Linked DNA regions of Syntrophobacter fumaroxidans MPOB. Each later gene encodes a partner of the first gene's protein in a complex. Links are inferred from orthologs where the notes say so. Each region holds a gene or a part of one and is shown on either strand. Other genes may lie near its edges. The genes, in order: rny and SFUM_RS18980.

The links.
Region 2: rny (region 1) and SFUM_RS18980 share a complex: the UniProt entries of both Bacillus subtilis proteins name them as parts of the possible RNA degradosome complex. The link is inferred for Syntrophobacter fumaroxidans MPOB from one-to-one orthologs.

The regions. Positions count from the first base shown.
Region 1 is NC_008554.1:3,183,903-3,194,542, reverse strand. Bases 1,701-4,551 are described here. They hold rny (ribonuclease Y), read left to right. Parts: upstream 1,701-2,270; coding sequence 2,271-3,833; downstream 3,834-4,551. Other genes in these bases: tyrS (tyrosine--tRNA ligase), read left to right, coding at 4,125-4,551. Outside these bases: glmS (glutamine--fructose-6-phosphate transaminase (isomerizing)), read left to right, coding at 1-1,336; more of tyrS, read left to right, coding at 4,552-5,402. UniProt on the Bacillus subtilis protein: Endoribonuclease that initiates mRNA decay. Initiates the decay of all SAM-dependent riboswitches, such as yitJ riboswitch. Involved in processing of the gapA operon mRNA, it cleaves between cggR and gapA.
Region 2 is NC_008554.1:4,472,139-4,488,695, reverse strand. The notes cover bases 6,037-9,015. They hold SFUM_RS18980 (6-phosphofructokinase), read left to right. Parts: upstream 6,037-6,972; coding sequence 6,973-8,058; downstream 8,059-9,015. Other genes in these bases: SFUM_RS18975 (hypothetical protein), read left to right, coding at 8,349-8,942; SFUM_RS18985 (EF-hand domain-containing protein), read left to right, coding at 6,361-6,684. Also shown: SFUM_RS19010 (efflux transporter outer membrane subunit), read left to right, coding at 1-833; SFUM_RS19005 (FG-GAP-like repeat-containing protein), read left to right, coding at 1,259-3,178; SFUM_RS19000 (hypothetical protein), read right to left, coding at 3,336-3,656; SFUM_RS18995 (hypothetical protein), read right to left, coding at 3,947-4,453; SFUM_RS18990 (response regulator transcription factor), read right to left, coding at 4,878-5,576; SFUM_RS22135 (PAS domain-containing sensor histidine kinase), read left to right, coding at 9,484-11,436; SFUM_RS18965 (hypothetical protein), read right to left, coding at 11,627-12,322; SFUM_RS18960 (GspE/PulE family protein), read left to right, coding at 12,652-14,352; SFUM_RS18955 (type II secretion system F family protein), read left to right, coding at 14,591-15,778; SFUM_RS18950 (pilus assembly FimT family protein), read left to right, coding at 15,978-16,439; SFUM_RS18945 (type IV pilus modification PilV family protein), read left to right, coding at 16,436-16,557. UniProt on the Bacillus subtilis protein: Catalyzes the phosphorylation of D-fructose 6-phosphate to fructose 1,6-bisphosphate by ATP, the first committing step of glycolysis.

The DNA.
Region 1 (10,640 bases):
CCCGGATCAGCTCATAGCCGCCCGCAAGGAAAGCCCTCTGATCCTGGGACTGGGTGAAAACGAGTATTACCTGGCGTCCGATGTGCCGGCTATTCTGCCGTATACCAGGAAAATCATTTACCTTGAGGACGGTGACGTCGTTTCGGTGTCCAGGAGCGGCTACAGCATCGAGTCCTTTGAAGGGGAGAGGCTGGAGCGGGTTCCCAGGACCATCGAGTGGAATCCGATCATGGCCGAGAAGGCCGGATACAAGCACTTCATGCTCAAGGAAATCCATGAACAGTCCCAGGCGATCATCGACACCTTTCGCAGCGCGGTGGACCTGAACCGGGGGGAGATTCGGCTGGACGACCTGAATCTTGACGGGAAAGGCGTGGCGGGGATCCGCAAGATCTGCCTCATCGCCTGCGGGACGTCCTATCACGCCTGCATGGTCGGGAAATATATGATCGAGAACATGTGCCGAATCCCGGTCGAAGTCGATCTGGGGTCGGAATTCAGGTACAGGGGACCGCTGCTCGGACAGGACACCCTGCTCGTGGTGATCAGCCAGTCGGGAGAGACGGCGGACACGCGGGCGGCGTTGCAGGAAGGCCTGGAGAAGGGCGCGGTCTGCCGGGCCATTGTCAACGTGGTCGGCAGCAGCCTGGTGCGGATGGCGGGCGGCGTGATCTATACCCATGCGGGACCGGAAATCGGTGTGGCCTCGACGAAGGCTTTCACGGCGCAGCTGGTGGCCCTCTACCTCTTCGGTCTCTACTTTGCCGTCGCTTCCGGCCGCCTCGATCGGCAGGAACTGTCCGCCTACATACAGGAGCTTATCGAGCTGCCGCGGAAAGTCTCAGACATTCTCGCGAGAAGCGAAGAGCTTTCCGGGCTGGCGCGGCGTTTCATGAATTGCCGGGATTTCCTCTACCTCGGCCGCGGCATCCTCTACCCCATAGCGCTCGAAGGCGCGCTGAAACTCAAGGAAATCTCATATATCCATGCGGAAGGCTACGCGGCGGGAGAAATGAAACACGGGCCGATCGCCCTGATCGACGAACAGATGCCCGTGGTCGTCTTGATGCAGAAGGGGCCGCTTTTCGAAAAGATGTTGAGCAATGTCCAGGAAGTGAAGGCAAGAGGGGGACAGGTGATCGCCCTGGTGGAGGGGAAAGCCGACGAACGGATTGGCCCGCCGGAAAACCGTTTCCTGATCCCGGAAAGCTCACCCTGGCTTGCTCCGGTGCTTTTCACCGTCCCCCTGCAGTTGCTGGCCTACCAGATCGCGGTTCTACGGGGCACGGACGTGGATCAGCCGCGCAACCTGGCCAAGAGCGTCACGGTGGAATAGGGTCTGGAAGCGCTGGAGATTCGGCTTGACTTGTTTTTGCTTTTCTAGCTACAATATGATTGAAATCGCGGGCTTCGATATGATCGTGATTTTTCGTTGAGGAGCCCGGGGTGCGCGACCGCAGGGCCATGGAAGCATGGCATGCGCTTTTGTGTGGAAGCGTTCAATGTTTTGTACAGACAGCGGGAAAGGCTCATTGGCACAGATCAACGCGAGCAATGGACTCGGAGAGAGGACTGACGGGAATTGGTTCTTTGCTCGAAGGCTTGGGGGCAGGCCTCGATAATTTCGCAAGATCAATGCCGCGAGGGGGAAAAACGGGTAGACGGCGGACAGGCATCAGGCAGTTGATTACGAAGAGCACCTGAGAGGTATGGAAACGGATGACGCCTGCCGGCGCGTGAAGCCGGCGAAAGAAGAAGGTCCCGGCGGTTGAGGTCCGGGGCATTGACCATATGATTTCGAACAGCCCCTGCTGTGTTTGTGATTGGGTGTACTTCCTGAGCCAACATACAAAAAACGGGAACTCCCTCTGGCTCCGGTGTGCAGGTCAGGAAACTGAAAGCCTAAAGGAGCCACGGAGTGCCCACCTTAGAACAGCGGTTCAAGGCCGGCTGTCCAACACGGCACAATGCGGGGGCGTTGTTTTATCAATCTCTCTCCGAAAAAATCCATCTCGAAAAGACCCCGGTGGAACCGGGGCTCCGGTCCTTCGGACCGGTGACCCGGGGATATCCTGCATCTTGAGCTTTTCTTCCTGACGAATGCCTGTTTCGACGGATCATGCGTGCGGCGAGCCCGACGATTGGCGAGCGCGCCGGTTGAGTGAAGGTTTTCGGGCATTCCGGCCGCGTGATTGCGCGCGTTTACCCGCCTGATCAAATTGACCGCATTGATATCTCCGGATCAATTGCGATGAAAGGAATCATATACTATGGGCTATGTGTCCGGCATACTACTTGTCCTGATCGGTCTGCTGGCGGGAGTCGGGCTCGGAGTGCTGCTCCGTCAGTACTGGTTGGAGAAACGAAATCGGCAACTCCAGGAACAGGCACGCAATATACTCACCGATGCACGCAAGGAAGCGGAGACCATCAAGAAGGAGGCGATTCTCCAGGCCAAGGACAGCCTCTTTCAAATGAAGGCCGAGTTTGAAAGGGAGACCAAGGAGAGTCGAAAGGAATTTCAGAACCTGGAAAAACGCATTCTCCAGAAGGAGGAAAATCTGGACAAGAAGTCCGAAGCCCTCGACAAGCGTGAGGGGGTGATCGGCAAACGGGAGAAAGTCCTGCAGCAGCAGGAGAAGGAATTGGAGGAAAACACGCGCGAGCTCCATATGCTGATCGAAGAACAGCGGAAGAAGCTCGAGAGTCTCTCCGGGATTTCCGCCCAGCAGGCCAAGGAAATGCTGGCACGCGCCATCGAAAACGAGGCGCGGCATGACGCGGCCCTGATGGTGAAGAAGATCGAAACCGAAGCACGCGAAACCGCGGATCGCAAGGCCAAGAACATCATTTCGCTGGCGATTCAGCGGTATGCGGGCGACTATGTGGCTGAGAAGACGGTTTCCGTCGTCAATTTGCCCAATGAAGAAATGAAGGGCCGGATCATCGGGCGGGAAGGCCGCAACATCCGGGCCATCGAGGCGTCCACCGGGGTCGACCTCATCATAGACGACACGCCGGAGGCCGTCATCCTTTCGGGGTTCAACCCCGTGCGCAGGGAGGTGGCCAGGGTCTCGCTGGAGCGTCTTATTTCCGATGGGCGCATTCACCCCGCGAGGATCGAAGAGATCGTCGAGAAAGTGAACATCGAAATCGAGAATGCGATCAAGGAATCCGGGGAGCAGGCCGCTTTCGACGTGGGAGTGCACGGAATCCATCCCGAACTGATCAAGCTGCTCGGAAAGCTCAAATACCGGACCAGTTACGCGCAGAACGTCCTGCAGCACTCCCGGGAGGTGGCTTTCCTGTGCGGCATCATGGCGGCGGAACTGGGGATCAACGAGAAACAGGCGAAGCGTGCGGGGTTGCTGCACGACATCGGCAAGGCCATCGACCACGAAATGGAGGGGCCTCACGCCACCCTGGGCGCCGATCTGACCAGGCGCTACGGCGAGGCGCCCCCGATCATCCACGCCATTGCGGCTCACCATGAAGACGTGCCCGCGGAAGATGTGCTCGCCATCCTCGTCCAGGCGGCCGACGCTCTTTCCGGTGCACGGCCGGGTGCCCGCAAGGAACTGCTCGAAACCTACGTGAAACGGCTTGAGGACCTGGAGAGAATCGCCGGTTCCTTCCCGGGAATCAACAAGGCCTATGCGATTCAGGCGGGACGGGAACTGCGGATCATCGTCGAAAGCGGACAGGTCAACGATGCCGACGTGGTGCTGTTGAGCCGGGATATCGCCAAGAAGATCGAGGGCGAACTGACGTATCCGGGCCAGATCAAGGTGACGGTGATACGGGAGACCCGCGCCGTCGAATATGCCAAGTAGAGCCCGCGCGGGGTACGCCATTCCAGTGGAGTCATTTTAAGGGGGCACGGCTGCTTGCCGTGCCCATTTTCGTAAAGGTGGCCGGCGGTCCGGTACAAAGGTCGCAAACAACAGTCTGATACGAGGTTGCGTTCAAGATGACGGTATTGAGAGGAGTGCATAAAGCCCTTCCCTGCGTCTGACCGGCACAATCGGCCCGCAGCAAGGGGCGGGGTTTACCCCCGCCCGCGTCGCCTCCCGCTGGGCAGGTGTTGTGCAATCTTGAGCGCACCTCGATATGAGGTGTCGGGAGTGGAAAACGTTTTTGATGTTCTGAACGAAAGAGGGTTCGTGGCTCAGGCGTCGGACGTCGAGGCGCTGAGGGAGCGTCTGGGGCGGCCCACGAGTTGCTACATCGGTTTCGATCCCACAGCGGACAGTTTGCACATCGGGAGTATGGTGCCGATCATGGCCCTGGCCCACATGCAGCGGTGCGGGCATCGTCCCCTGGTATTGGTTGGGGGGGGCACGGGACTGGTGGGAGATCCGAGCGGAAAGACCGAAATGCGCCGAATGCTCACCGCGGAGCAAATCAGGGGCAATGTGGATGCGTTGAAGGCTCAGCTTTCCCGATTCTTGGAATTCGGTGACGGCAAGGCGCTCATGCTCAACAATGCGGACTGGCTTTTGGACTTGCGCTACATCGAATTTCTGAGGGACATCGGCCGACATTTCAGCGTCAATCGCATGCTTGCCGCCGAGAGCTACAAAATGCGGCTGGAAACCGGACTGAACTTCATCGAATTCAACTACATGCTGCTGCAGGCCTATGATTTTTACCACCTGGCCGAGGAATACGACTGCGTTCTGCAGATGGGCGGCAATGATCAGTGGGGCAACATCGTGGCGGGAATCGAGCTGATTCGGCGCAAGAGCGGCCGGGAGGCCCACGCGATCACCTTCCCGCTGCTCACCACGGCCTCCGGCGCGAAAATGGGCAAGACGGCGGCGGGTGCCGTGTGGCTGAGCGCTTCGAGGACTTCGCCCTTCGACTACTACCAGTACTGGATCAACACTGACGATCGCGACGTGGTGAGGTTTCTGAAGCTGTACACGTTCCTGCCCCTGTTGGAAATCGCGGCGGTTGAGGGTTTGCAGGGGCAGGAGCTGAATGCGGCGAAAACCGTTCTCGCCTACGAGGCCACTTTGCTGACTCATGGCAGGGAGAATGCCTTGGCTGCCTGCGAGGCGGCAAGCGGCGTATTCGGCAGGCGCCGGCTGGCTCCCGATCTGCTGCCGTCCAGCGGAATCCCGAGGGATGTCCGGGACGAAACGCAGGCGGTGCCCACGACGGATGTGGAGAGGCATCGGCTGGAGGAAGGCATTCCGGCGTTTGAATTGTTCGCCGAAACGGGGCTTTGCGAATCGCGGAGCGCTGCCCGGCGCTTGATTCAGCAGGGCGGCGCCTATGTCAACGACATGCGTCTGCGGGAATTTGATCTGCGCATCGGAGTCAGCCACCTGAGGCACGATGGGATCCTGCTGAAGGCGGGCAAGAAGAAAATTCATCGCGTTCGTGCGATGAACTAGCCGTTTTGTGATTGACACCCTCGGGTGGCTTTGGTATATATCGCGGGCTTTCGCGGAACGCGCGGTGAATGTGAGCCGCGCGGGAGCGGGGTGGCTGGCCGGTTTGGGAAGTTGGAACCGGGGGTCGACTGAGCAGTCCGGAGTGATTATTTTACTAAAGGTGGGAAAGATTTGCTCCGGAAAGCGCGCGTGAGCTTGGTGTTTCGAGCCGCGAGAAGGAATCCGGCGTGTAGATTTGCACGTTGGGTTCTTCAAAAAGTCGCTTGACAATGCAAGTTGAACGGTGTAGATTGAAAAGTCCCTGAGCGGGAACGAGTCTGTTCTTTGGAAACTAAATAGTGGGTAAGGTGCTGGGCCTAGAGAGAGATTTAAGGGATAAACTGGAGAGTTTGATCCTGGCTCAGAATAAACGCTGGCGGCGTGCCTAACACATGCAAGTCGAACGAGAAAGCCTTAATCTTCGGATGGGCGAGTAAAGTGGCGCACGGGTGAGTAACGCGTAGGTAACCTACCCCCGGGACCGGGATAACAGTGCGAAAGTGCTGCTAATACCGGATACGATTGTGGAGCGGGAGCTCTACGATGAAAGTCGGCCTCTCAGAGAAGCCGATGTTCGGGGATGGGCCTGCGTCCTATCAGCTGGTTGGTAGGGTAACGGCCTACCAAGGCGACGACGGGTAGCTGGTCTGAGAGGATGATCAGCCACACTGGCACTGGAACACGGGCCAGACTCCTACGGGAGGCAGCAGTGAGGAATTTTGCGCAATGGCCGCAAGGCTGACGCAGCAACGCCGCGTGGGTGAAGAAGGCCTTCGGGTCGTAAAGCCCTGTCAGGTGGGAAGAACACCATGGGGACGAATAAGCTTCATGGCTGACGGTACCACCAGAGGAAGCACCGGCTAACTCCGTGCCAGCAGCCGCGGTAATACGGAGGGTGCGAGCGTTATTCGGAATTACTGGGCGTAAAGCGCGTGCAGGCGGTTTGGCAAGTCTGATGTGAAAGCCCCGGGCTTAACCTGGGAAGTGCATTGGAAACTGCCGGACTTGAGTACTGGAGAGGAAGGGGGAATTCCCGGTGTAGAGGTGAAATTCGTAGAGATCGGGAGGAATACCAGTGGCGAAGGCGCCCTTCTGGACGGTTACTGACGCTGAGACGCGAAAGCGTGGGGAGCAAACAGGATTAGATACCCTGGTAGTCCACGCTGTAAACGATGAGCACTAGGTGTAGCGGGTACTCATTCCTGCTGTGCCGCAGCTAACGCGTTAAGTGCTCCGCCTGGGGATTACGGTCGCAAGACTAAAACTCAAAGGAATTGACGGGGGCCCGCACAAGCGGTGGAGTATGTGGTTTAATTCGACGCAACGCGAAGAACCTTACCTGGGCTTGACATCCCCGGACGGCCCTGGAAACAGGGATTTCCCCTTCGGGGGACCGGGAGACAGGTGCTGCATGGCTGTCGTCAGCTCGTGTCGTGAGATGTTGGGTTAAGTCCCGCAACGAGCGCAACCCTTGCCTTTAGTTGCCATCATTGAGTTGGGCACTCTAAAGGGACTGCCGGTGTGAAACCGGAGGAAGGTGGGGATGACGTCAAGTCCTCATGGCCTTTATGCCCAGGGCTACACACGTACTACAATGGGCGGTACAAAGGGAAGCGAGCCCGCGAGGAGGAGCCAACCCCAAAAAGCCGTTCACAGTTCGGATCGGAGTCTGCAACTCGACTCCGTGAAGTTGGAATCGCTAGTAATCGCGGATCAGCATGCCGCGGTGAATACGTTCCCGGGCCTTGTACACACCGCCCGTCACACCACGAAAGTCGGCTGTACCAGAAGTGCGTGGGCTAACTTTTCGGAGAGGCAGCGTACCAAGGTGTGGTCGGTAATTGGGGTGAAGTCGTAACAAGGTAGCCGTAGGGGAACCTGCGGCTGGATCACCTCCTTTCTAAGGACGAGAAAGGTTTGGCACCGAACCCGCTGTTTAGTTTCGAGGGAGCAGGCGTGGGCCTATAGCTCAGATGCGGTTAGAGCGCACGCCTGATAAGCGTGAGGTCGGAAGTTCAACTCTTCCTAGGCCCACCAGGACAGCCCCCGGAGGGGGGAATTTGGATTGAAGGGGGTGTAGCTCAGCTGGGAGAGCGCCTGCCTTGCACGCAGGAGGTCATCGGTTCGAGCCCGTTCACCTCCACCATTGAGGATTGGATTGCGGGCTGGAGGATTCCAGCCCGGAATTCAGGTCTCAAGGAAGCAAGGGATACTGAAGGGTCTTTGACAACCGAATAGGGGTTTTTGACGAAAAGCGTTGTAGGCCTGGTTTTGACCGGTTGCCTCGAGGGATCGGGGGAATGGTCAAGCTAGGAAGGGCAGACGGTGGATGCCTTGGCGCTGAGAGGCGAAGAAGGACGCGGTCAGCTGCGAAAAGCTTCGGGGAGCCGCTAAACAGGCTTTGATCCGGAGGTGTCCGAATGGGGAAACCCGGTCCCGGTAATACGGGATCACCCGGCACTCGATTGTGGGCTCAAAAAGGGAGGACTTTGAGCCCAGAGTCGAGTGTCGGGGGCGAACCCGGGGAACTGAAACATCTCAGTACCCGGAGGAGAAGAAATCAAGCAGAGATTCCGCAAGTAGCGGCGAGCGAACGCGGAGGAGCCCAAACCCGGGTCAAATTGATCCGGGGGTTGTAGGGCCCCGATATGGGATGTGAGAGGGTAGCGGAAGGATCTGGAAAGGTCTTCCACAGAGGGTGAGAGGCCCGTACGCGAAACTCCGACACACCCTAGGGGAACCCTGAGTACCGCGGGGCACGAGGAATCCCGCGGGAAGCCGGGAGGACCATCTTCCAAGGCTAAATACTCCTCAGCGACCGATAGTGAACGAGTACCGTGAGGGAAAGGTGAAAAGCACCCCGGGAGGGGAGTGAAAGAGTACCTGAAACCGTTTGCCTACAAGCAGTGGGAGGACGATGAATTCGCTTCGGCGGGTTCAGTCTGACCGCGTGCCTTTTGCATAATGAGTCAGCGAGTTACTTTCTGCAGCGAGGTTAAGCCGAGCGAGGTGGAGCCGGAGCGAAAGCGAGTCCGAACAGGGCGGTTGAGTTGCAGGGAGTAGACCCGAAACCAGGTGATCTATCCATGGCCAGGGTGAAGTCCCGGTAACGCGGGATGGAGGCCCGAACCGAAGAAGGTTGAAAACTTCTCGGATGAGCTGTGGATAGGAGTGAAAGGCTAATCAAACCTGGAAATAGCTGGTTCTCCCCGAAATGCATTGAGGTGCAGCCTCGAAGTGAGAATAACGGAGGTAGAGCGCTGGATGGGCTAGGGGTCTTACCGGATTACCAAACCCAACCAAACTGCGAATGCCGTTATGTCGTCTTCGGGAGTGAGACTGCGGGAGATAAGTTCCGTGGTCGAGAGGGAAAGAGCCCAGACCGTCAGCTAAGGTCCCGAAATAGATGCTAAGTGGGAAAGGATGTGGGGACGCACAGACAACCAGGAGGTTGGCTTAGAAGCAGCCATCCTTTAAAGAAAGCGTAACAGCTCACTGGTCTAGTGTGCCTGCGCCGAAAATGTAACGGGTCTTAAGCATCTTACCGAAGCTGCGGCTTGATTCCTTAAGGGATCAGGGGTAGGGGAGCATTGCGGCATCCGTTGAAGGCGTACCGAGAGGAGCGCTGGAGGTCCCGCAAGAGATTATGCTGACATGAGTAACGATAAAGCGGGTGAGAATCCCGCTCGCCGTAAGCCTAAGGTTTCCTGGGTAAAGGTCGTCTGCCCAGGGTTAGTCGGTCCCTAAGCCGAGGCCGAAAGGCGTAGGTGATGGGAAACAGGTTAATATTCCTGTACCACCGAGCCGGCGTTTGAGTGATGGGGGGACGCAGAAGGGTAGGCCATCCGGGTGACGGAAGTCCCGGTATAAGCCCGTAGGCGGAGGTTCCAGGCAAATCCGGAGCCTTTTTAACGCCGAGAGGTGATGTGGAGGGAGCAATCCCGCAAACTGGTTGATCCCAAGCTGCCAAGAAAAGCCTCTAGCGAGTTGGCCAGGTGACCGTACCGCAAACCGACACAGGTAGGCGAGGAGAGAATCCTCAGGCGCGTGAGAGAACCCTGTTTAAGGAACTCGGCAAAATGACACCGTAACTTCGGGAGAAGGTGTGCCCTCATCAGGTGAAAAGACTTGCTTTTGGAGCCGAAGGGGGTTGCAGAGAAGAGGCGGTAGCGACTGTTTACTAAAAACACAGGACTCTGCTAAATCGCAAGATGACGTATAGGGTCTGACGCCTGCCCGGTGCTGGAAGGTTAAGGGGAGATGTTATCGCAAGAGAAGCGTTGAACCGAAGCCCCAGTAAACGGCGGCCGTAACTATAACGGTCCTAAGGTAGCGAAATTCCTTGTCGGGTAAGTTCCGACCTGCACGAATGGCGTAACGACTTCCGCGCTGTCTCAAACAGGGACTCAGTGAAATTGCAGTCTCGGTGCAGATACCGAGTACCCGCGGCTAGACGGAAAGACCCCGTGCACCTTTACTACAGCTTGGCATTGGATTTTGGGCGTGTATGTGTAGGATAGGTGGGAGGCGGTGAAGTGGGGGCGCCAGCTCTCATGGAGCCAACCTTGAAATACCACCCTTATGCGTTTAGAGTTCTAACCCGGGTCCGTAAACCGGATCGGGGACAGTGCCTGGTGGGTAGTTTGACTGGGGCGGTCGCCTCCAAAAGAGTAACGGAGGCGCGCGAAGGTTCCCTCAGGCTGATTGGAAACCAGCCGTAGAGTGTAAAGGCATAAGGGAGCCTGACTGTGAGAGAGACATCTCGATCAGGGACGAAAGTCGGTCTTAGTGATCCGGCGGTTCCACATGGAAGGGCCGTCGCTCAACGGATAAAAGGTACGCCGGGGATAACAGGCTGATCTCCCCCAAGAGTTCACATCGACGGGGAGGTTTGGCACCTCGATGTCGGCTCATCGCATCCTGGGGCTGGAGCAGGTCCCAAGGGTTCGGCTGTTCGCCGATTAAAGCGGTACGTGAGCTGGGTTTAAAACGTCGTGAGACAGTTTGGTCCCTATCTACCGTGGGCGGAGGAATTTTGAGGGGATCTGTCCCTAGTACGAGAGGACCGGGATGGACGAACCTCTGGTGTACCAGTTGTCCCGCCAGGGGCAGCGCTGGGTAGCTACGTTCGGAAGGGATAACCGCTGAAAGCATCTAAGCGGGAAACCCACCCCAAGATGAGAATTCCCCTCCGGAGCG
Region 2 (16,557 bases), 1.3 Mb from region 1 along the record:
GCCTCGACCTGGCCCGCTCCACCGTCGAGACTCAGCAGACCGTCTACGAACTGGTTCGAAGGCGGCACGAAGTGGGACTCGCGCCCGAACTGGATGTTCGTCAGGCCCAGACGCGCGTGGAAGCGGCCCGTGTGGATGAGGCCCGCTACACGAGACTGGTTGCCGAAGGCGAGAATGCCCTGAACCTGCTGGCGGGCTCCCCGGTGGCGAGCGAGTTGCTGCCTGCGGACCTGAGCAGCATTGGCTCCAACTTGGAGATCTCCCCCGGTATTTCCTCCGAGGTGCTCTTGCGCCGCCCCGACATCCTCCAGGCGGAAAGCATGCTCAAGGCCGCCAATGCCAACATCGGCGCCGCCCGTGCGGCATTCTTCCCCCGCATCTCCCTGACGACCGCCTTCGGGACTGCCAGCGGCGAACTGGCCGGACTGTTCAAAGCCGGTTCGAGTGCCTGGACTTTTGCCCCTCAGATCGTGATGCCGATCTTTGACGCCCGCACGTGGTGGGCGCTGAAAGCAACGAAGGTGGACCGGGAAATCGCCGTCACTGAATATCAGAAAACGATCCAGACGGCCTTCAGGGAAGTGGCCGACGCCCTCGCCCTGTTCGGCACCGTGGATGACCAGTTGACGGCGCAGCAGTCCCTGGTGGACGCCAGCGCCGCAACATACCGTCTTTCCAACGCCCGCTACATGAAGGGGATAGACAATTTCCTGGGCGTCCTCGATTCGCAGCGCTCTCTCTACGAGGCGCAGCAGGCGCTGATCGGCACCCGCCTGGTGCGGCTCACCAACCAGGTGAGGCTTTATGCCGTGCTGGGCGGGGGAAGCGACTAGGCCGCGCCGCGCGGCCGGCCGGGCGAGACACGCCCCTCGCCGGTCGCTCACGGGCAGGTCCATCCAGCTCATGAGCCGAAACGAAGCCGAGGGTTCCTCGCCCGCCTCCGCCGGCTTTTTCGGGCCGCCGCCCACTCCCTCCGCCGCCCGTTCATGCATTTTCCCATTTTTTCCGTATTATTGATTGTCGTGCCGACCCGACAATCGCCGGATTGTTCGTTTGATATTGAGGGGCGTTCAACATTACACGACGCCTGCCCGGCGGGAGGTGACGCGGGCGGTCCGCACAGTGCGATCCGGGGACTGACTCCGAACGTGGAGCGGTCTTTGCGCAGCGACCTCTCGACGCGCAAAGACCGGATCGCCCGCTGTCCGGACGAAACAGGGGACTGTGCGTGATCCTCAAATTTCGACATGGAGCGAATATGAGAAAACCTGGACTGTCTTTCGTTATTTGCGCCCTTGTCCCGGTGCTGACCTGGTTCTGCGCGACCGCGCCGGCTGCCGTCGCCGCCGTCGGAAACCCAGTCCTCAAGTGGAAACACGGCGGCTGCTATTCCTCGTGGTGCGAAACGGGCTGGTATTCCTCCCCCGCGGTCGCTGACCTCGACGGCGACGGGAAAATGGAGGTGCTGGGCGCAGCTTACAGTCTTTTCGTCCTCAACGGCGAGGACGGCTCACAGAAGTTCAGCGTGACCGCCGGTTCCGGAGGCCGCGTATGGCCGGGCGTGGTGGTCGCGGACATCGACCGGGACGGCAAGCCCGAGATCGTCCTCGCCCAGGGCGGCGGCTACGTCACGGTGCTCGACCACGCGGGCAAGACCGTCTGGTCGCGGCAGCCCACGACCAGCGAACTGCGCGGCTTGAGCGCCTACGACCTGGACCGCGACGGATTTCTCGAAATCGTCGTGACCGGAGCAGTCGGCAGCAAGACCAACACGTGGGTGTACAACCACAATGGCCGCCTCCTCGACGGATGGCCTCAACTCGCGAACGACAACGGTTATGCCTGGGGCGTTTATAACAGCAATGCCGCGGTCTACGATTTGGACAAGGACGGGCAGGGCGAGATCGTCGTCCCGTCCGATGTGCACTACATTTGCGCCTACAATGCAAATGGTTCCCACATTCCTGCCAACAACACCATGTACGAGGGCAAGAGATGGGGACAGGTGGGGGTCTGGGAAAGCCTGGGCGTTGAAAAGCGCGGCTGGGGAACGTGCGAGCAGGGAGACCCGCGTTCCGAGCGCCACCGCCCCAATTTCGCCCACGGCGCCGCGACCATTGCGGACGTCAACGGGGATTCGAACCTCGAAGTCGTGGTGGCCGGCAACGTCTACGATTGCGCGACGGAAAATTACGACAGCAGGTACAACGGGATCTATATTTTCAACCGCGACCGCACCCGGTTCAACCGGGACGGTTTCGACTGGCGCAAGGTCCCATTGGATACGGGTGCGCCCTTGAGCGAGGATTATGAGGTGATTGAGAATTGTCAGCCGAACCCGGTCGTGGTCGACCTGGACGGCGACGGCAGGAAGGAGATCGTCTATTCCTCATACGACGGTCGGGTGCACGCATTCTGGCTCGACAAGAAAGAGCACGGAAACTGGCCTTTCTCCGTTTACGATTCAGGCGAGGGCATCATGCGCTTCGCTTCCGAGCCGGTTGTGGCCGACCTGGACAACGACGGTTGCGCGGAAGTCATCTTCACTTCATGGGTGGAAAAGAGCGCTCACCGGACCGGCAAACTCCACATTCTCGATTGCATGGGCAACCCCGTGCGTCAGGTCAGCCTGCCCGCCGCCTACGGAAGCCCGGACTGGAACGGGGCACTGGCGGCACCAACCCTGGCGAACATCGACGATGACCAGGCCCTGGAAGTGGTGATCAATACCGCTCATTCCGGGCTGGTCGCCTACGATCTCCCCGGGACGGCCAATGCCCGGATTCTCTGGGGCACGGGGCGAGGAAATTATCAACGCACCGGCACGGCCGATCCATCCCCTCTGCCCATCGTAACCGTCACCGCCACCAAGACCCAGGTGCCGGAATCCGGGGCAAGCGGCACGGCATTCCGCATCAGGAGGACGGGCGGCTCAGCTTCCGCGATCACCGTGAAATACACCCTGAGCGGCACCGCTCGAAACGGCATCGATTACGCGAAACTGTCGGGAACCCGGACACTTCCCGCCGGCGTCTCTTCGGCGCTGGTCAAGCTCACACCCGTCGACGACTCAAGAGACGAAAAAAACGAACGAGTCATCATGAGGATCTCGCCCGATTCATCCTACATCGTCCGCACCCCCGCAACCGCCGAGATCATCATCGTGGACAACGATTGACCCACCTTAAGCCCCTTCCGGCGCGCAGGCATGCAAAGTCTCCGCCCCGGACACTCCTCCGGTACCGCCCGCGGGCAGGCCGCGCCCGGCTGCCTCGCCGCCCTCCGGAGGAGTGTCGGGCTCTTCATTTCCCGCCGAACCGGCGAGGCGGGGCTCATCACCCCTGGTACATTCCGCCGACGACGTCGGCCATCTCGCAAGCGATTCCACGTTCCTCGAGCAACCGGACGATCTCCCCGGTTCGCGCCGGACTTTCCACAACGACTTCACTGCCCCAGGGTTCCTCGATGATTGAAAACCCTTCATCGTTCAGTGACCGGAGCGCGTCATCGAGCCGATCCACCAGGAGCCCCATCACCGAATAGTCCACCATGTAGAAGACGGGCAGCGGCCGGTCGACGGGACAAAATCCCCTTGAGCCGCAGCCTGCGTTGCGGCCGTTCCCCGCCTGTCCAGCCAGTATGGGCATTCTTCCCATATCGTTATCCTCCTTCGAGTTGTCCGGAACGACACAGACTCCAACACCAATCAGCAATAGATTATCATTTAAGAATTGTTCTGAGAGGACGCAAGCACATGGGCATTCCGAAAAGCCGGGAAAGGGTGGGAACCGATACGAAACAGGGATGATCGGAGTGGAGAGGGGGAAGGCGTATGAACAGGATGGCTCACAAAAGCGCATCCGGCCTTCACGGACAGTGTCGGCCGGGCCTGCAGGCCCTGGGAATGCCCGTGCGTCATCGGGGCATCCCCCGGTCATGGGTCTCCTCAGTCCGTCACCCTTTTTGCGGGTTTGACATCGAGGATGCGCTCGACCTCGGATTCCATGCCGGGCTTCACGACCCAACCGATGAAGTGATCGCCCTCGAGAAGCTCATCGTTCTCGGAACTGTCCACCTCTTCCATGCAATGCTCGATCTTGTGCCAGGTGACCCGGTCGACACGGGCACTGAGCGTATATCCGTCGATCGTCAGCCGATTGCCTCGGGAGTGGACTTTGACGAGGCAAATATTCTCCAGGTTGTCGCGGTCCCTGAGATCCTCCCTCAAGGCCAGCATTTTTCCCCAGTCGTCCCGGGCCACGTCGATCAGTTCGCCGGAGGCGTTGACTCCTTCCACGAATCCCCGTTCGGTTCTGCTGACCCGCCAGCCGGTGCACAGCACACGTTTTTCGTTCTTCTCCCCCGCTGGAACGATATGGGCGAAAACCTGGTGCACGGAATGTTCGTCCCGCTCTAGGGTGAAGCGCACCCTGGTTCCCATTCCGGTAGTCATTTCGAATTCCATCGGCCTGCCTCGCAATTGTTGTTGGGCCCTTCGGGTGCGTCCGTCGCGGTCCTTTCGGCCATTTCGCCCGGCGGTGGTCTTCCCGGCTCCGCGGGGGCGTCGCCCCCCCCGGGATATCCCTACGCCCGGGTCTCTTGCGTCGCAGCGGGACGAATCGGGGCGAAACCGGACAGGCCCGGGCTTGCGCCGCGTGTCAATTCATTCTTTTCCCATATAGATATTTATCTCACGGAACACCAGCAATTTCGACAAAGCGAACGGGAGCGTGTGCAGGGATGTCCTTCTTTGTCGGTGCGGAAAGTCCAGGCAGGTGTCGAGCATCGTCTTGACGGCGGTGATGGTTCAACTGGAAGGATGAGGGGCAATACCTCGCGAAAAGCCCGAAAAAGGCGGAACCCTTATTGGCGGACGGCTATGATTCCTTGTCCCCCGGCGAGCTGTCTTCGACCAGGGCATAACCGGCCTTGCGGAAAGTCTGCAGGAGTCTGGGCTTGTTCGGACGTTCCAGTTTCTCGCGCAGCCGGCAGATGTGAACTTCCACGACATTCGTGGCGGGCACGAAGTTATAGCCCCAGACGTTCTCGAGAATCTCCGCGCGCGTGACCACCCTTCCCTTGTTGCGCATCAGGTATTCGAGCAGGGCGAATTCCTGGGGCAGCAGCCGGAACTCCTCGTCACCGCGGAAAACGCGGCGGCTGACCAGGTCCAGCCACAGGTCGCCGGCCTTGAGCTGCACCGTCTCCTGGTTCACCTTGCTTCGACGGATGAGGCTCCAGACCCTCGCGAGAAGCTCGGCCAGTTCAAAGGGCTTGGTGAGGTAGTCGTCTCCCCCGAGCTCCAGGCCGCTCACCCGGTCGCTCACACTGCCCTTTGCGCTCAGGATCAGCACGGGCGTCAGGATCCCGCGATTGCGAAGCTTCTGAAGGATCTCCAGACCGTCCATTACGGGAAGGATGACGTCGATGATGATGGCGTCGTAGCTTTCCTTGAGCGCGAGTTCAAATCCTTGCGGGCCGTTCCAGGCCACATCGATCTTGAAGCCGGCCTCGGTCAACGCCCGTTCAAGGAAATCCGTGATCTGTCTGTCGTCTTCAACCACCAAAACACGCATGGAAATCGTTCCGCTCGGAAAGATTTGTACAATGAAAACATCGAACCGTCCGAATGCAAATACCGCCCGCCCCGTATTCCATCCCCGTGGCATGCATCACAGGCAAAGTCGCACCGCAACATGTCTTCTGATTGGTCTTCAAGGTACCAAACGGCAGAATGTGTCTTTTTCATTAATAAAATAAAATTAAAATAGTTTTAGGTTTCCTCATCCGCCTGCCCGCGGGCGCGGTGTTTGTATGCACTCGTTCAGCGCGGCAGGTGAGCAGCCGACGGCGCGACGCGAATTCCGGAGGGCTTATCGCTCCGCTCCCGATGTCCCCAGCGGGCTCGCAAACCGTGCCTTCCGGGTCGGTTTCGTTTCCCGTTTGGCCCCCCGCGCTCCGGCAGTGCCGCGTTCCATGCGGACCACCGAAAGAAACACGGTGAGCCTTTCCCGGTCCCACCGGCAGGTCACGCTTTGCATGTCGATAGCGCGCAAGAAGCGCCCGGGCTCTCCCCACACCCGATTGCGCAGGCGACGACCGGCCGCGTTCGATTCATCGCAGTCCTTTACGGCAAATCGGTTGCGATGTCGACACAATTGACAATCATTTTCTAGAACGTTAGCTTATCAATAAGTAATCCATGTCGCATTTTACGGAGGCTTTGAGATCGATGCTGGGTGATGGAATACAGAGCTTTCCCAGAATAACGGGGTCCAAGCGGCTTTGTAAACAGCATTGAACGGCATGGAATGGAAGACGTAGGCAGCGTTGTAAATCGCGACGCCGGGAGGAATAGCCATGAGAATGTTGCTAGTGGCTGTGGCATTGATGGCCGTGGTCGGCTTGGCGGTATACACGGGCGCAGGGGTAATGGCGTTTCAGAGCGGCCAGGCGCTGTCCCCGGAAGGAAACATCAGCAAATGCGAACAGGTATTCAAGAACCTGGACTCCGGAGGCAAAGGATACCTGACTTACAACGACTTTCGCGCCGGTGACGGTCTGGGCAAGCACAAGGGATATGGTCAGATCGGCGGCACTCACAGCGCGTTCATGTCCGCCGACACGAAAGGGGACGGCCATCTGACGATGGGCGAATTCTGCGCATGGAAAAATAGATCGTAACACTCGCCTGCATGGCAACGGAAGCGCATCCGTGGAGCTTCCGTTGCCACTACGAAATCCCACCCTCTTTGACGATTCGTCACTCTGCTTATCGTGGCCTTTTCGCAACTGGAAGCAGGCGTCGACAAACGGCAACGGCTTGATCGCGGTGCAATCTGCGAGTATTGTGATGAACAGCGGGACTTTCCGCGCTTTTTGGGAGCATCGGTTGTCCCGTTCTTGAACGCTGCCCGCCGCAAGGCATCGGGGGGCCTCCCGAGGATGAAGAATTGGAAGGGGAGTGAGACAATGGGTAAGAGAAGAGTTGGGATTCTCACGGGCGGAGGAGACTGCGCCGGTTTGAACGCAGTCATCAGGGGCATCACGAAGAGCGCCGTCAACAACTTCGACATGGAAGTCGTCGGCTTCTATGACGGGTTTCTCGGTCTCATCGAGAAGCGCTTCACGATCCTGACTTTCGAGATGGTTTCCGGCATCCTCACACAGGGAGGGACCATCCTGGGCTCGAGCAACAAGGCGAATCCCTTCGAACATCGGGTGCGCGAGGGCGGCCAGGAGCGTTGCGTGGACGTATCCGAGGAGTGCGTCGCCCTTTGCGAGGATCTTGCCATGGACGCCCTGATCTGCGTGGGTGGCGACGGGACCATGACAATTGCGGAGAAGCTGTCCCGCAAGGGAGTCAACGTCATCGGCCTGCCGAAGACCATTGACAAGGACCTTGCCGAGACGGACATCACGTTCGGCTTCGATACGGCCCGCACCGTCGCCACCGAGGCCATCGATCGAATTCACACAACGGCACAGTCCCATCACCGGGTCATGCTCATTGAAGTGATGGGAAGAAATGCGGGCTGGCTCGCCCTGGAGGCCGGGATCGCCGCGGGAGCCGACATTGTGCTGATTCCGGAAATTCCGTATTCCATCAAGGAGATCATTGGAGTGGCGCGAAGGCGAAGCCGCTTCGGGAGACAGTTCAGCATTGTAGTGGTGGCCGAAGGCGCGGCTCCCGTGGGAGGGACTCAGACCGTTCACAGAATCGTCAAGGACAGCCCGGACCCGATTCGCCTGGGCGGGATCAGCCACCGGATTGCGACCGAGATCGAGGAACAGACCGGGATCGAGTGCCGCGTCACCATTCTTGGGCACGTGCAGCGCGGAGGCACGCCCACACCCCTCGATCGCTTGCTCGCCACACGGTTTGCCGTAAAGGCCATGGAACTGGTGGAAGAACGCTGCTACAACCACATGGTCGCTTTCCAGGGAGGCGAAACGGTCCCGGTTCCCATCGAGAAGGTCGCGGGAAGACAGCGGCTTGTCCCGTTGGATTCCCCCCTCATCAAGACGGCGCGGTCCGTCGGTACCTCCCTGGGGTAGGTAAGTGCCGGGCCGCAATTCGACTGCCCCGGATCGCAGCCGGTCCGCTGCCGGTTTTTGGGGCCGCCGCCGCGTTCTTCGCGCGATGATTCGCACCATGCGTCGCGCGGCGCATACCGCAAGGGAGTGGTTTTTGCCTTTGGAGACAATATTCTGGTCGATATTTTGCTCATTTGTGTTAATAAGTTGAGCAATGGATACAATCCCGCTCGCGGGGCGGGCGACGTCGCTTATCGCGCCAGACGCAGGGAACGATGGGACTCCCGGTTGGCGGCAGGAGGAGAGTGTTCATGGATCTGATCCTTATCTCTCAGATATTGGCGGTCACCTTCTGCGTGGTTGTCGTTTTCGCCGCGGCCTACTACCTTGGATACCGCCGCAATGTGAGAAAATTCGAGACTCAATCGGAACAAGATCGTGAAGAGATGCTGACCATCGAGCGAGCTCTCAAGGAATTCTGGGATCACGAGAAGCAGAGGCTCGAACAGGAGAAGGAAGAGCTCAACCGACGCATCGGCTTCCTGGAAACCAGGCTCGACCAGTACCGGAGGAAGGCCGCGGGAATCGGCATGATGGGCCTCAGGAAGAGCAAGGTCACCGATATGTTCATCACGCTGCTCATCGAGAACGAGTCCCTCGAGGAAAAGCTTTTCCTTCAAAACCTGAAGCTGAAGCAGGAACGTGACGAATTCCTGGAGAACGAGCTTCGCAGCATCAGCTATAAGCGCATTCTGCTCTCCGAGCTCCTGGCGCAGTCGGAGGTCAGGCGGGAGTTGGAGCGCGCGATCAACGACAAGGGCCGCCTGAAGAGACTGGAAATAAAGCAGAAAGACATCGATCCGCTGGTCGCCGAGACTTCGGATGAAGCGGAGAAGACGGCCTAGTCCCGGTGGCTGCTCCTGCCTCAACTTGAGCGGACGCGATACAGGACCGCTTTGTTTTCGCCCCCCTTATCGGCATTCACCCCATACACGGCACGATGAACCATAGCCGGACGAGCATCGCGCATTTTCGGGCGATCGGCGCTCAGCGGCGGGCGCGCGGGAACGAAGGAAAACGCTCGCGCTCATCCCGGCGCAGCCGGCCGCTCGGGGAAAAACACCGGGTTCCGAAGCCGGGTCCGGAGGCCGGTCGGCGGTTCGCCGGAGTGGTGTCCGGGCCGGTCCTGCAAGATCGTTCGTCCCCCCCGGATTATGCCGCCGCAAAGGCCCCGGCACGGATAGCGAACCGGCAGCGACTGCGGTTGAAGGGGTTATCGCTCCGGTCATTCAGTAACCCGCCGATTTGGTGATGCTTTTGTCAGATTTCGCTTCCGGCGGGCATGCGTTCGTGCTATTGTTTATCAATTATACGCATTGAGATCTCATTCTCCTGTGGAATTGCCCTTTTCGCATTTCCTGTTCGATGTGCGGAGGTTCTGCTGCTGTGAGTGATGAACGCGACGGGAACAAGACACAGGCGGTGTGCTCTCCGCCTTTGAAATCCCGACAAGCCCGAGAAGAAATAACCGACGACGCCGGAGGCAGACCGCTCCGCGACCGCCCCCATATCACCCGCCGAAATCTCGATATCATTGAATTCCTTCCCGACGCCACTTTTGTCATCGATCGCGAGGGAAAAGTCATCGCGTGGAATCGAGCGATCGAGGAGATGACCGGGGTGAGGAAGAAGGACATCCTTGGCCGGGGAGATTTTGCATATGCGGTGCCGTTTTACGGCGAGCGCCGTCCGATCGTCATCGATCTGGTGATGGGTGCGGATTCGAAATTCGAGCGGAAATACCAGTATGTGAAAAAGCAGGGCGAGACGTATTTCGCTGAGGCTTACGCGCCAAATGCATACCGGGGCAAAGGCGCCTATTTGTGGGGCAAGGCATCCCCCCTGTACGACGGCAAAGGCAACTGGGTCGGCGCCATCCAGTCGATTCGCGACATAACCGACAAGAGGTTGGCCGATCAGGCTCTGGCCAGAAGCGAACGACAGTTTCGCATGCTGGTTGAGACCATGAACGAAGGGCTGTGCGTCCGCGATGCGAATGACCGGGTCCTTTACGCCAACGACAAGATGTGCCGGCTTCTTGGGTACGTCCGGGAGGAGCTCGTCGGCATGCAGGTATCGGCGCTTTTCGACAGCGCCAACCTGCTGATCCTTCAGCGTGAGATGGAGAAGCGCAGGAACCGGGAGGGCTCTCTTTATGAAATCCAGATGAAATCGAGGGACGGTCGGAACATCCCGGTGCTTGTTTCGGGCAGGCCGATGTTCGGCGAGCAGGGCGACTATCGGGGAACCATCAGCACGATGACCGATATCACCACGATCAAGGAAGCCGAAACGAAACTGCGCGAATCGGAACAAAAGTATCGCATGATCTTCGAGAATTCGCCCTTGGGCATTTTCCACTTTGATGCCGACTGCGTCATTACGACGGCCAACGAAAACATTTTCCGGATTTGGGGCACCACCGCCGAGAAGCTTGTGGGCTTCAACCTGAACACATCCTTGAAGAACAAGAAGATGAAGGCTGCGGTCATCGCGTGCATGTCCGGGAAGTCGGCACATTACGAGGGCAGCTACCTGTCGGTGACGGGAGGGAAGATTTCCAATTTGAAAGCGAACTACGGCCCGATCCTGTCGGCGGACGGCAAGGTGATCGGAGGTATCGGGATCATAGAGGATATCTCGGAACGCAAGCAGACCGAAGCGGCCCTGCAAGAGTCGGAGCGGCAGTTGCACCTCCTGTCGAGTCAGCTTCTGGCAGCCCAGGAACAGGAACGCAAGAGGATCGCCCGGGAGCTCCACGACGGCATCGGATCGTCTCTGAGCACAATCAAGTTCAGCCTCGAGGCGACGCTACGACGGATGAGGCAGGGTTCACAGAGTTACGAATCCCTGCAGAACGTCATCGTTCTCACCCAGCACGCCATAGACGAATCCAGAAGAATCATGACCGATCTTCGTCCTCCCATTCTGGATGACTTCGGCATCCTCACCACGATGGACTGGTTTTGCGCACAATTCAGGAAAGCCTACACGCACCTCCGGGTGGACAAGGAGATCGAGGTCGTGGAGGAGGACATTCCGGAGGCCTTGAAAATCGTCATTTTCCGGGTATTGCAGGAGGCGCTTCACAACACCGCGAAGTACAGCCAGGCCAGCCGGGTCAAGATCGGCCTTCGCAAGACGCCGGGAACGCTCGAGCTCAAAATCGGCGACAACGGTATCGGATTTGACCGGACCAGCGCCTCACGCCGCAGCGATTCCTCATCGGGTCTGGGTCTCCCCAGCATGAAGGAGCGAACCGAACTATCCGGCGGAACCTTCTCCGTCGAATCGACCGAAGGGGCGGGAACCACGCTTTGCGCGACATGGCCGCTCTGAGCCCGAAATTCCACACAGGCGCCCGCTTCTTGCCGCAGGGACATTGGTGGTTCGCTGTGAACCCTTTACGGAGAATGCCCTTCTTCCACCGGGCGGCCGATTTTCCTCCGCCCTGCCCCGATCCTTCCCGGCATCGCCGTTTTCTTTCAGCGTCCATCAGGCCCGATCGCCTCGCGGGCGGAATCAACTTCTACTGATCGGATTCTTCAGCGACCTCTTCCTCCTCCTCCTGCGGTTCCTCGTCGGGCTGAGGCTGGGCGGGGGGGGATTCAGCGGGCGTTCCGGGCCGAACGGTTCCGGAATCGGCACCCGGGGCGGCCATGGTCGCGTGACCCGCCCCTTCCGCTCCTTCAGGCATTGGAGGCTGCGCCGGCATCATCCTCCCCCCGGGCATCTCGGGAGGATGACCGGGCTGAGGCGGCCGAGCGGGCCGAGGCTGCGGTGGAACCGCCGCGGCGGCCGGCAGCGGAGTGACCACCTTGCCGTCGCTGAAAAGGCTTATGACGAAGACCTGGCCGTCCTTCTCGAGCGAGACGCTCTTGGATTCGATCTTGACGACCTGGTAGTCCCCGAAACGCTGGCCTTCCCGAACGGTCACGTACGGAGACCGGTCCTTCTTCTTTTCGGCTCCGGGGACTTGCCCCTTGTACCGCAAAAGGGCCTTCCTGGAATCGCCGTGGATGATGATCCCGTCCAGTTGGATCGCATTGTGGGAGGGGCCCGGTTTATTGGACTGGGCAGCCGGAGTGGCCGATTCGGGTGGAGGCGGTTTGCGGTCCTGGGCGAAAAGGTTCTTTTCCACCATCACCGGGGCTGCGACACAAAGGGAAAACAAGAGTAAAACCCCGCAAAAAACTGAGGCAACATACACGCCAAGTCTCATCATGTCGGGCTTCCGGCCTCCCGTTGAGATGAATTCGTGGGTTCACTGTGCTCAACAAGAATATTCTTTCCGATTCTGAGTATATTAGCGCTCATCCGGAAAGTCCACGGGTGTTTTCCGGGAGTTCCCGGCGGGGGTTCTGCGGCGGGGCGTCGCCGCGTTTTTCGGAGCCCCGCCGCGTCCGCTCATCCGACCACCGGCGGGAAGGACCGCGACGGGAAGCATTGAGCTCAACGCGCCGGGGCTTCGGAAGCCGGAGGAACGGCGACGTTTACTTTTGACGACCGATTTGTTAAGGAATTACCGGGAATTTCAAAGGACGAGGAGCCGATATGTCCGAGTCTTCTTCATTGCTCAGTGCTTTCCGGCGGGAGTTCAACCTGCAGGAGGAGCAGGTCTGTCAGTTGCGCGATGCCTATTTCATGGAGGGATTGCCTCTTGCGGACGCCTTCGAGCAGATTTCGGTGACCGATGAGAACCGCATCCTCCGCGTTCTGTCCCAGCATTTCGGGATCCCGCTGCTGGAGCGTGAAGATTACCCGGAGAAACCAGTGCTCCTCGAGGGCGTTTCCATGGTTTTTCTGCGCAAGCACGCCGTCCTCCCCATCCAGATCGAAAGCGGCAAGGTGAAGGTAGTGGTCAACAATCCCTTGAACCTGCCGGTGCTGAACCTCCTGGGCGGTTACTTCGCCGACATGAAACTCAGTCTGTGCCTTGGGCAGCGGGAGGAGATCCGAACGGCCATCGACCGGCTGTACGGGACCGCGGCAAGGGAGGCCGAAGAACAGTCCCGCTCCGGTGAAGGAGCGGTGCTCAACGGCAGCGCTTTCGAGGAGGATCTCGAGCACCTGAGGGGATTGGCCCAGGAAGCGCCTATCGTGAGGCTCGTCAACGTCCTGATCTCGCGCGCGCTCGACATGCGGGCATCCGACATTCATTTCGAGCCGTTCGAGCGCAGTTTCCAGGTCCGATGCAGAGTCGACGGTGTGCTCTTCGACCTCGATCAACCTCAGAAGAGCATGCAGGCGGCGATCGTCAGCCGCCTCAAACTGATGGCCAACCTCAACATCGCTGAACGCAGGCTGCCCCAGGACGGCAAGATCAAGCTCAAGTTCGGCAACCGCGAGGTCGACATCCGCGTTTCGACCGTTCCGACCATATACGGAGAGAGTATCGTCCTCCGGCTCCTGGCTCAGGAGGGGGTCGAATACAATCTGGCCAACCTGGGCATGGACGGGGAGGACCTCGCCTACCTGGAACAGCTTGTCGAACGGCCTTTCGGTATGATCCTCGTCACCGGCCCGACCGGTTCCGGCAAGACGACCACCCTTTACGGGGTCCTCAAAAAACTGAATTCCGTGGTGAGAAAAATCATCACGGTCGAGGATCCCGTCGAATACCAGATCAACGGCATCAACCAGATCCAGGTCAAGCCTCAGATAAACCTCACCTTCGCCAACGCGCTCAGGTCTCTTGTCCGGCAAGACCCGGACGTGCTTCTGATCGGAGAAATCCGGGACAAGGAAACGGCCGACATCGCCATCGAATCGGCTCTCACCGGTCACCTGGTGTTGTCGACCCTTCACACGAACGACGCGCCGGGCGCCATCACACGGCTCCGGGACATCGGGATCGAGTCTTTTCTGATGGCCGACTCCCTTCTGACGGTTCTCGCCCAGCGCCTGGTGCGTGTGCTCTGCCCTCATTGCAAGGAACCTTACACTGCGCGCGAAGCCGATTGGAACCGTCTCAACGAGATCATTCCCGACCTGCCTCGCTCCCTTACGCTTTGCCAGAACAAGGGCTGCGATCGATGCGGCTACACCGGATTCAGGGGCAGACAGGGAATCTTCGAGGTGCTCAAGGTGAATGAGAGCGTCCGATCGGCGATCGTCGCCGGGAAGGATGCCGGGAGCATTGCCCCGATCGCCTTCGAATCGGGCTACCGACCGCTTTTGCACCATGGCTATCGGAAGGTGATCGAAGGCATTACGACGCTCTCGGAGGTGCTGAGGGTGACAAGCCTGTCATGAGTCGGCCCGCGCCTCTGCGCCATTGTCCGTTGGACCCGCGGGCGGGTTGGAAACGGCGCGGGCGACCGACGACGACGCGAACGGGCGGAGGCGGTCGGCGATGAGCCGTGCATGCCCGGCCGGGAACCGGCAGCGGGCGAGATTCGCCGGAGCGGGGTCCGGGCGTTTCGTGGCGGCAGACACACTATCTCGGGTCAATCCGGCGTCGGCCGGATGAACGAGCAAACAGGACGGCATCATGGGATATTTCCAGTACCAGGCGCGGGACGGACAGGGTGAGACGCACCGCGGCGTCCTGGAAGCGCTTTCGGAGGGTGACGCCGCGAGGAAGTTGAAGAGCGGCCGCCTTTATCCCGTGAAGATCAAACCGGTCAAGAGTCACCGTCAGCGCAGGGTACCCGAGGAGCATCTCATTCGGTTCTTCTTCGATCTTTCCGATCTGCTCTCCGCGGGTCTCCCGGTGGACAGGGCGCTGGGCCTCATCAGCAGCAATCAGACCAACAAGGTCTTTCAGAGGATCAGCAAGGGATTGCTCGAAGAGGTTCAAGGCGGAAGCGACCTTTCCGGCGCTCTCGCCAAGTACCGTCACGTTTTCGGAAATCTGTCCGATCACATGGTGAGGGCCGGGGAAGCCAGCGGGACCCTCGGTCCGATCCTGAGGCGCCTGGCGGAATACCTCGAACAGCGCCGCACTTTCAGGCAGAGCCTCGTCTCCTCGATGATCTATCCTGCTATCCTTTTTGCCACGAGCCTTATTTCGATGGTGGTTCTGCTGGTTTATGTCATTCCAAATTTTGCCAAGATTTTCAATGATCTGCACCAGAAAATACCACCCGTGACGCAATTCCTCCTCGATGTGGGAATATTCCTCAAGGACTACGGCTGGGCTCTCGTTCTCGCCGCCGGGGTGGTGTTTTTCGGCGGGCGTCAGCTGTACCGGCACCCGGCAACACGAGGGGCTTTGGACCGCTTCCTGTTCCGCTTCCCTCTCACGCGATATCTCGTTCTCCACAGCGAGCTGACCCGGTTCTGCCGTACCCTCGGGACCATGATCCAGGCGGGCGTTCCGCTCCTGCGCGCGCTGAGCCTGGGACAGGAGTTGCTGACCAACACGGTCCTCAAACAGGCGATTTCACCCCTCTATCAGGAGATCAAGATCGGCCACTCGATGAGCAACTTCTTTAGATCGCGCGAGCTGTTCCCTTCCCGTATGGGAACCATGCTCCGCATTTCGGAGGAACAGGGCAACATGGGCGAAGGACTGCTCGGCCTGGGGGACCATTTCGAAAAGGAGCTGCAGCGGCGCCTCCAGAGACTTATGACCCTTCTCGAACCGGCCGTTATTGTGGTTACGGGTCTGGTGATCGGGTTGATGGTTCTGAGCATGTTTACCGCCATATTCGGTATCAACGACATCAAGTTTTAGCGTGATACGAACCTGCGCTGAGGATGGTAATGTTGACGGGAGGCCATAAAGCTCTCCCCCTCGTATTTTGCGCGGCCGACCGGCGCGCCTCCGCGGGCGATCTCTCCGGCACGGGGACACGGCATGACACGCCCGGCGAACCGGTGTTGTGTGATCTTGAACGCGGATCGGCATGAGAACCCGTTTTCGGACTTATTGTATGCAGGGAGCATCTCCGGGAAATCGTGCGGGGTTCACATTCCTCGAGCTCATGGTGGTCATGGTGATTATCGGCATCACGGTCGCCCTGGTCCTCCCTCGCGTCGGGGCGGGCTGGAGAAGGATGGAAGACCGGGAATTCCTCCAGGAGTTCGTCGATACGCTGAAGAGGTCGCGGTTGAGGGCCATGAATGCGGGAACGATCGTGTTTTTCAGAATCAATGGAGCGGAGCGGGTTTACGATTTCGAAGACCCGCCCCGCAGGCCCATTCCTCCAAACGTGGACATCTTTGCCGATCAACTGGAACGGGACCCGCAGACCGGGGATTACTGCCTGCTCTTCTTTCCGGACGGCAGCCTGTCCGGGGGCGACATCGAGATCGTGTTCGACAAGGTGCGTTCTTTCCGCCTGTACGTTCATCCCCTGTTCGGGACCGTTCACCTTTCGAGAGTGAGCTCATGATCGCAAGACCCGACTCCCGTTTATTGCGTGTCGCAAACGGTTTCACACTCCTGGAGGTCATGGTGAGCCTGCTGGTGGGGACACTGATTGTGGGCGGCGTCATGGGAGTCATTTCCGC